2 regions of the Kitasatospora sp. NPDC059599 genome follow, and region 1 is predicted to be linked to the other one. Evidence: predicted binding sites of a transcription regulator. Region 1 holds the regulator's gene; the other holds the start of a gene.
What was found. The regulator HrcA, encoded in region 1, represses chaperone genes, less so after heat shock. The targets are predictions, from matches to a motif close to TTNGCACTCNGNNNNNCNGAGTGCNAA.
Positions count from the first base shown of each region.

Region 1 (4,384 bases):
GGCCGTCCAGGCGCACCAGCGCGCCGGGCGCGGCGGCGGCGATCCGTTCGGTCTCGACGACGAAGACGGGCGCGGTCATGCGGGGGCACCTTTCCGGGGCGGGGCCTGGGGCGGGAGGGGGAACCGGCGGGGGCACGCGAAAGGGGTGCCGGGGTCGGCCCCCGGCACCCCCGCGCGACGGCTACCGGCCGTTGAAGGCGTCCTTCAGCCGGGAGAACAGGCCCTGCTGGCCGGGCGCGAACTGGCCGGAGGGCCGCTCCTCGCCGCGCAGCACCGCCAGACGGCGCAGCAGCTCCTCCTGCTCGGGGTCGAGCTTGGTGGGCGTCTTCACCTCGACGTGCACTATCAGGTCGCCCCGGCCGCCCCCGCGCAGGTGGGTGATGCCGCGGCCGTGCAGCGGGATCGACTGGCCGGACTGGGTGCCGGGCCGGATGTCGACCTCCTCCAGGCCGTCCAGGGTCTGCAGCGGCACCTGGGTGCCGAGCGAGGCAGCCGTCATCGGGATGGTGACGGTGCAGTGCAGGTCGTCGCCGCGCCGCTGGAAGATCGCGTGGGCGGACTCGGCGATCTCGACGTACAGGTCGCCGGCCGGGCCGCCGCCGGGGCCGACCTCGCCCTCGCCGGCCAGCTGGATCCGGGTGCCGTTGTCGACACCGGCCGGGATCTTGACGGTCAGGGTGCGACGGGCGCGGACCCGGCCGTCGCCGGCGCACTCCGGGCACGGGGTCGGCACGACGGTGCCGAAGCCCTGGCACTGCGGGCAGGGGCGGGAGGTCATGACCTGGCCCAGGAAGGACCGGGTGACCTGGGAGACCTCGCCCTTGCCGCGGCACATGTCGCAGGTCTGGGCGGAGGTGCCGGGGGCCGCGCCCTCGCCGCTGCACGTGGTGCAGGTGACGGCGGTGTCGACCTGGAGCTCCTTGGTGGTGCCGAACGCGGCCTCCTCCAGGGTGATCTCCAGCCGGATCATGGCGTCCTGGCCGCGGCGGGTGCGCGAGCGCGGGCCGCGCTGGCCGGCCGCGGCGCCGAAGAAGGCGTCCATGATGTCGGAGAAGCCGAAGCCCGCCGCGCCCGCGCCGAAGCCGCCCGCACCGCCCCCGCCCGGGGACAGCGGGTCGCCGCCGAGGTCGTAGACCTGGCGCTTCTGCGGGTCGGAGAGCACCTCGTAGGCGGCGTTGATCTCCTTGAACCGCTCCTGCGTCTTCGGGTCCGGGTTGACGTCCGGGTGCAGTTCGCGTGCCAGGCGCCGGAACGCCTTCTTGATCTCGTCCTGCCCCGCATCCCGTCGGACGCCGAGTACCGCGTAGTAGTCCGTGGCCACCAAATGCTCCGCTTGTTCCGCCTGTAGTAGTGCTGCGACTGGACGCCGTCAGGATGTCCGACGGCTGTTTGCTACGACTCGGCCAGGATCTGACCCACGTACCGCGCCACCGCCCGCACCGCCCCCATTGTGCCCGGGTAGTCCATCCGGGTCGGACCGATCACACCCAGTTTGGCCACGCTCTCGTCGCCCGAACCGTAACCGACCGACACGACCGAGGTGGAAATCAGCCCTTCGTAGGCGTTCTCCCGCCCGATCCGGACCGTCATCGCGGCGTCATTGGTCTCACCCAGGAGGCGGAGCAGGATGACCTGCTCCTCCAGGGCCTCCAGCACCGGCTGGATGGTGAGGGGGAAGTCGTGGCCGAAGCGGGTCAGATTGGCCGTGCCGGCCAGCATGATCCGTTCCTCGTTCTGTTCCGCGAGCGTCTCGAACAGGGTCGCCAGGACCGTGCTGACGGTCGGCCGGTCGGCCTGCTCGAACATCGCCGGGAGTTCCTCCAGCAGCCCCGGGACGTCCGGGAGGAGGCGGCCGGCCGCTCTGCCGTTCAGCGCGGTCCGCAGGTCCGCCAGGACCGTCTCGCCGACCGTACCCGGGCAGTCGACCATCCGCTGCTCGACCCGGCCGGTGTTGGTGATCAGCACCAGCATCACCTTGGCCGGGGCCAGCGCCACCAGCTCGATGTGCCGGACGGTCGAGCGCGTCAGCGACGGGTACTGGACGACCGCGACCTGCCGGGTCAGCTGGGCGAGCAGCCGCACGGTGCGCGCGACCACGTCGTCCAGGTCGACCGCGCCGTCCAGGAAGTGCCGGATCGCCCGGCGCTCGGGGGCGCTCATCGGCTTGACCTCGGCGAGCCGGTCGACGAAGAGGCGGTACCCCTTGTCGGTCGGGATGCGGCCGGCGCTGGTGTGCGGCTGGTGGATGTAGCCCTCCTCCTCCAGCGCCGCCATGTCGTTGCGGACCGTCGCCGGCGAGACCCCGAGATTGTGCCGCTCCACGAGGGCCTTGGACCCGACCGGCTCCTCGGTGCCCACGTAGTCCTGCACGATCGCGCGGAGCACGGCGAGCTTGCGGTCGTCCAGCTGGCGGACCTCTCCGGCCATGGGGCACGCACCTCCGTCTTCGCACGTTGTCCGTCTGTGTCCCTGAGTGCTGCGGGCCGCTCCGGGAGGCCCCGGTCCTGGCACTCTGAACGCGCGAGTGCCAGAACCGTACCTGCCAGTGTAAGGCCCGGGTCCTACGGCAGGAACGGCCGGACCGGAGTGATCCTGCCCGCAGTTCCGGGTACGGCCCGCGGGACGGGGAGCGTTCACGCTTCCCGGCGCGGGGGTGGTGCCTCGCGGCCGTCCGGGTGGCAGCATCGAAAGCGACGGCGAATGGAGGAGCAAGCGATGTCGAGCTCGGGCCAGCACACCCGTTTCGCGCCCGACCGCGGCCTGACCGGCCGCATGGTCGCCACGATGTTCGTGATCGGGCTGCTGTACGTCGGTTTCACCGGCCTGCTGATCGCGCTGCTGCGCGGCGCATGGCCGCTGATCGTCCTGATCTCCGGCGGGCTGTTCGTGGCCCAGTTCTGGTTCAGTGACAAGATCACCGAACGGGCCATGGGAGCCCACCAGGTGTCCCCGGAGGACTTCCCCCAACTGCACGGCACGATCGACCGGCTCTGCGCGCTGGCCGACATGCCCAAACCCCGCGTGGCGGTCGCCGACAACGACATGCCCAACGCCTTCGCCACCGGCCGCAACCCGCAGAACGCGGTGGTCTGCGTCACCACCGGCCTGCTGCGCCGGCTGGAGCCCGAGGAACTGGAGGGCGTCCTCGCGCACGAGCTGTCCCACGTCGCCCACCGGGACGTCGCGGTGATGACGATCGCCGGCTTCCTCGGCGTGCTCGCCGGAGCGATGACCAGGATCGCCGTGTACGGCGGGTTCATGGGCGGCGGCCGCAACAACAACGACCAGAACACGGCGATCCTGGCGCTGATCATCCCGCTGGTCTCGATGGTCGTCTACGCGATCAGCTTCCTGCTCACCCGGCTGCTGTCCCGCTACCGCGAGCTGGCCGCCGACCGCGCCGCCGCCCAGCTCACCGGCCGGCCCAGCGCGCTCGCCTCGGCGCTCACCAAGGTGACCGGGCAGATCTCCGCCATCCCCACCGAGGACCTGCGCAAGTCGCAGCCCTACAACGCCTTCTACTTCGCGCCCGCGCTGAGCGCCCGGGAGACGGCCTCGCAGCTGTTCTCCACCCACCCGACGCTGGAGACGCGGCTGGCGCAGCTGGCGAAGATCTCCGAGCAGCTCGGCCGCTGACCGTCCGAGCACACGAAAGGACCGCCGTGGGAATCCTGGACGCCCTGTTCGGCCGCACCAAGCCCGTCAAGCCCGACCTCGACCAGCTGTTCGGCGTGCCGTCCGCCGCGCTCACCCTGGAGGCCGCCACCGGCTTCCTGCCCACCGGGCTCGGCTCGGTCTGCTTCGCGGCCGTCGAGGGCGCGGCCTTCGTCCAGGTGGAGCAGCAGGTGCGGGCGCTGCTGGACGCCGACACCGAGCGCGGCGGCGTCCCGGTGGAGGCCTCCAAGGACGACTACGGCTACTCGTGGCTGCTCGCCCGGCACTCCCCCGGGGAGTTGCCGGAGCTGGTGAACGACCTGCACGCGGTCAACAGCGAACTGGAGGCGAACGGCTTCGGGCCGCAGCTGCTCTGTTCGCTGGTCGGCTTCCGCGACGCGCAGGGGCAGTCGCTGGCCCTGGTCTACCTCTACAAGCGCGGCACCTTCTACCCGTTCGCCCCGATGCCCGGCGGCGGGGAGAAGCGCAACAGCCCGCTGGAACTGCAGGTCAACGCGATGCTGGGGAACGACCTGCGGCTGGAGAAGGACCTGAGCCGCTGGTTCCCGGTCTGGGGCGCGCCGGGCCTCTGACGCACCGTCCGCCCTCCCTATGATCACCCGTATGCGCAGCCGCCAGTACGGACCCGACCTGACCCCACCGTGGAAGAAGCAGACCCCCGCCCCGGAGGTGCCCGCCGAGCGGGACCTGGTGGTCGAGGAGGCGGCGA
Region 1 covers NZ_JBHWCL010000029.1:16,804-21,187, reverse strand. The annotation lists gene ACFV04_RS13285 (16S rRNA (uracil(1498)-N(3))-methyltransferase) at 1-79, opposite strand, end outside; gene dnaJ (molecular chaperone DnaJ) at 182-1,321, opposite strand; gene hrcA (heat-inducible transcriptional repressor HrcA) at 1,393-2,427, opposite strand; gene htpX (zinc metalloprotease HtpX) at 2,716-3,636, shown strand; gene ACFV04_RS13265 (hypothetical protein) at 3,663-4,247, shown strand; gene ACFV04_RS13260 (DUF3097 domain-containing protein) at 4,279-4,384, shown strand, end outside.

Region 2 (4,384 bases), on a different contig from region 1:
CTGCGGCGCCGCCGACGACCCCGGGCCGTACGGCCGGGAACTGCTGCGCCGCTGGTCGGAACCCCAGCGCCGCTACCACACCCCCGAGCACCTGAGCGCGGTCCTGCGGCACGTCGACGACCTCGCCGGGCACGCCTGCGACCCGGACACCGTCCGCCTCGCAGCCTGGTTCCACGACGCCGTCTACCGCCCCGACCGCACCGAGAACGAGGAGCGCAGCGCCGCCCTGGCCGTCCGCGCGCTCACCGCCGCCGGCCTGCCCGCCGCCCGGGTCGCCGAGGTCGAGCGACTGGTCCTGCTCACCGTCGGCCACGACCCGGCCCCCGGCGACCACGACGGCGAGGTGCTCTGCGACGCGGACCTCGCCGTCCTCGGCGGCACCCCCGAGGCGTACGCGGCGTACGCGGCCGCCGTCCGGGAGGAGTACGGCTTCGTCCCGGAGCCGGACTTCCGCGCCGGCCGCGCCGCCGTCCTGCGCGGGCTCCTGGCCCTGCCCGCGCTCTACCGCACCCCCGCCGCCCACGAGCGCTTCACGGACGCCGCCCGCGCCAACCTGACGGCCGAACTCCAGCGGCTGGAGGACTAGGGCAGCTTCCCGACCGGCGCCACCACCGCGCCCTGCTTGCCGCACACCCAGTGCGGATCGGGCCCCAGCTCCGGCTCCACGCCCAGCGCGTGCGGGTCCCCGTCGGCCGCGCACTCGCTGCACAGCGGCCAGCGCCCGTACGCCTCCAGCAGCGCGTCCTGGACGTCCTGGGCGACCAGTCCGAGCACGTACTCGGTGCCGTCCGGCCACTGCTCCAGCCACCAGCGGCGGTGCGTCACGGCCTGCTCCACCAGCGAGACGACGGCGGCGTCCGCCACGTCCCGCGCGGTGAGGTCGGCCAGGATCAGTGCCCGCGCGTTGTGCAGGGCGGTCTCGATGTCGTCAGCAGCCATCCGTCCATTCTCCGTCGACCCGTCGCAACGCCGAAACGCCGCGTGGGCGGCCCCCGAAGGGAACCGCCCACGCGGACGAGGTACCACCGATCCGATCGGAACGATCAGGATCAGAAGTCCATGTCACCGCCCGGCATGCCGCCGCCGGCGGCCGCAGCGGCCTTCTCCGGCTTGTCGGCGATGACGGCCTCGGTGGTGAGGAACAGCGCCGCGATGGAGGCGGCGTTCTGCAGCGCGGAGCGGGTGACCTTGGCCGGGTCGATGATGCCCACGGCGACCAGGTCGACGTACTCGTTGGTGGCGGCGTTCAGGCCGTGACCGGCGGGGAGGTTGCGAACCTTCTCCACCACGACGCCACCCTCCAGGCCGGCGTTGGTCGCGATCTGCTTGATCGGGGCCTCCAGCGCGACCTTGACGATGTTGGCACCGGTGGCCTCGTCGCCCTCCAGCTCCAGCTTGTCGAAGGCGACACCGGCCTGCAGCAGGGCGACGCCACCACCGGCGACGATGCCCTCCTCGACGGCGGCCTTGGCGTTGCGGACGGCGTCCTCGATGCGGTGCTTGCGCTCCTTGAGCTCCACCTCGGTGGCCGCGCCGGCCTTGATGACGGCCACGCCGCCGGCCAGCTTGGCGAGGCGCTCCTGGAGCTTCTCGCGGTCGTAGTCCGAGTCGCTGTTCTCGATCTCGGCGCGGATCTGGTTCACGCGGCCGGCGACCTGGTCGCTCTCGCCGCCACCGTCGACGATGGTGGTCTCGTCCTTGGTGATGACCACCTTGCGGGCGGTGCCCAGCAGGTCGATGCCGGCGTTCTCCAGCTTGAGGCCGACCTCCTCGGAGATGACCGTGCCACCGGTGAGGATGGCGATGTCGCCGAGCATGGCCTTGCGGCGGTCGCCGAAGCCCGGGGCCTTGACGGCGACGGACTTGAAGGTGCCGCGGATCTTGTTCACGACCAGGGTCGACAGGGCCTCGCCCTCGACGTCCTCGGCGATGATGACGAGCGGCTTGCCGCTCTGCATGACCTTCTCCAGCAGCGGCAGGAGGTCCTTGACCGAGCCGATCTTGGAGTTGGCGATGAGGATGTAGGGGTCCTCGAAGGTCGCCTCCATCCGCTCCAGGTCGGTGGCGAAGTAGGCCGAGATGTAGCCCTTGTCGAAGCGCATGCCCTCGGTGAGCTCGAGCTCCAGACCGAAGGTGTTGCTCTCCTCGACGGTGATGACGCCTTCCTTGCCGACCTTGTCCATGGCCTCGGCGATGAGCTCGCCGATCTGGGTGTCAGCGGCGGAGATGGAGGCGGTGGAGGCGATCTGCTCCTTGGTCTCCACGTCCTTGGCCTGGGCCAGCAGCTGGTCCGAGACGGCGGCGACGGCCTTCTCGATGCCGCGCTTCAGGGCCATCGGGTTGGCGCCGGCGGCGACGTTGCGCAGACCCTCGCGAACCAGGGCCTGGGCGAGCACGGTGGCGGTGGTGGTGCCGTCACCCGCGACGTCGTCCGTCTTCTTGGCGACCTCCTTGACGAGCTCCGCGCCGATCTTCTCGTACGGGTCCTCGAGCTCGATCTCCTTGGCGATGGAGACACCGTCGTTGGTGATCGTGGGGGCGCCCCACTTCTTCTCCAGCACGACGTTGCGGCCCTTGGGGCCGAGCGTGACCTTCACCGCGTCGGCGAGCTGGTTCATGCCACGCTCAAGGCCGCGGCGAGCTTCCTCATCAAAGGCGATGATCTTGGCCATCAGAAGTGGTCCTCCGGGACACGGTCGACTGCTCGGACCAAGGGGTGCCCGCGACGGACGGCCCTGGTGTGCGGGGGTCTTTTCCCCTACCGCTCCCGGGGGCCTCACCGACCCGGTCCGCTGTCACTCTCACGCTGTGAGTGCTAACGCCAATGATTAGCACTCCGGGTGGTCGAGTGCAAGCCCCGCCGCCGACCCGCGAGCCGCCGCGGAGCCCGCCCCGGGGCCGTCCGGGAACGGCCGGAAACGCCGGGAACACGCCGGGAACACCCGGGAACGCCGACGGGCCCGCACGACGCGTGTCGTGCGGGCCCGTCGAGAAGCGAGTGGTCACCAGCCCTGGGCCGGGCCGAGCTCCTGGAGTCGGAAGGGGTCAGACCGCCGCGCGAACCATGTCCGCCTGCGGGCCCTTCTGTCCCTGGGAAATCTCGAACTCGACCCGCTGGCCCTCCTCGAGGGTGCGGTAGCCGTCCATCTGGATCGCGCTGTAGTGGACGAAGACGTCCGCACCACCGTCGACCGCGATGAAGCCGTAGCCCTTCTCCGCGTTGAACCACTTGACGGTGCCCTGAGCCATTCCGAACTCCCCTAGTGCTGTGCTGGCCCTTCACGTGCCCGCAGGTCGCGGGCCCGGGTTGGTTTGAAGGCCGGCCCGGGGAACCCCCCCTGGGCGCAGCCGTGCACGCCGCAGCCCTCCGCGCGGGGCGCCGAACGGCGTCCGGTGAGCGGGTGACTGCGTCGACCGCCGCTGAATGTATCCGGACCGACGCCCTCTGCAACAGGGTCAACCGCCGGTAATTCCACTGCCCGATCAAGGGACAGGACGGGCCGAATCGGAAAAATATCGGCATTTCACGCCGGACATAGCGGACGAATTACCCAAATCCCCGCGGTAATTCTGACATCGGCCTGACATGATTGCCGGGCCGGTCTCACCGGCCGGACGCGCCCGGGCGGAACGGCGCGGGCGGTCGAGAGGGAACCCCTGTTCCCAACCGAGCGACACTCTACTCCGACTCGACTCGGAAAGATTCCAGCCGGAATGCAACCGGCCACCCGTGCGCACGGAGAACGGAATTCCGTACGCACGGGTGGCCGAATGGCGGGGATTCGCGGCTCAGCAGCCGCCGGCCACCGCCGGAATGATCGAGACGCCGGCGCCGTCCTTGATCTCGGTCGCCAGGCCCTCGGCGAAGCGCACGTCGTCGTCGTTCACGTAGACGTTGACGAAGCGGCGCAGCTTGCCGGTGTCGTCCAGCAGGCGGGCGGCGATGCCCGCGTGGTTCTTCTCCAGGTCGGCGATGACCTCGGCCAGGGTCGCGCCCTCGGCGGTCACCTCGGCGGCGCCGCCGGTGTAGGTGCGCAGGATGGTGGGGATGCGGACGTTGGCGCTCATGGCTCTCCTAGCGGGGTGGGGCCTTGCGGGGCGGGCCCCCGGGTGGCGGGGCCGGGACGGGGGAGGTTCAGGCGGACACGAGGCCGGCGGCGCGGAAGGAGTCCAGCGTCGGGCGGATGACGGCGGTCATCCCGGCGTCGGAGACGGCGTCCAGGGTCTTCAGGCCGTCGCCGGTGTTGATCGCGACGGTCTCCTTGGCCGGATCCAGCTGCCCGGTCTCGACCAGCTTCTTCAGCACGCCGACGGTCACCCCGCCCGCGGTCTCGGCGAAGATGCCCTCCGTCCGCGCCAGCAGCCGGATCGCCGCCACGACCTC
Region 2 covers NZ_JBHWCL010000015.1:8,404-12,787, reverse strand. The annotation lists gene ACFV04_RS08185 (hypothetical protein) at 1-586, shown strand, start outside; gene ACFV04_RS08180 (hypothetical protein) at 583-939, opposite strand; gene groL (chaperonin GroEL) at 1,050-2,672, opposite strand; gene ACFV04_RS08170 (cold-shock protein) at 3,046-3,249, opposite strand; gene ACFV04_RS08165 (MoaD/ThiS family protein) at 3,790-4,068, opposite strand; gene thrC (threonine synthase) at 4,136-4,384, opposite strand, start outside.
Region 2: groL (chaperonin GroEL) is a predicted target of HrcA. The motif match lies at 2,829-2,855, and genes of this name have one in related genera.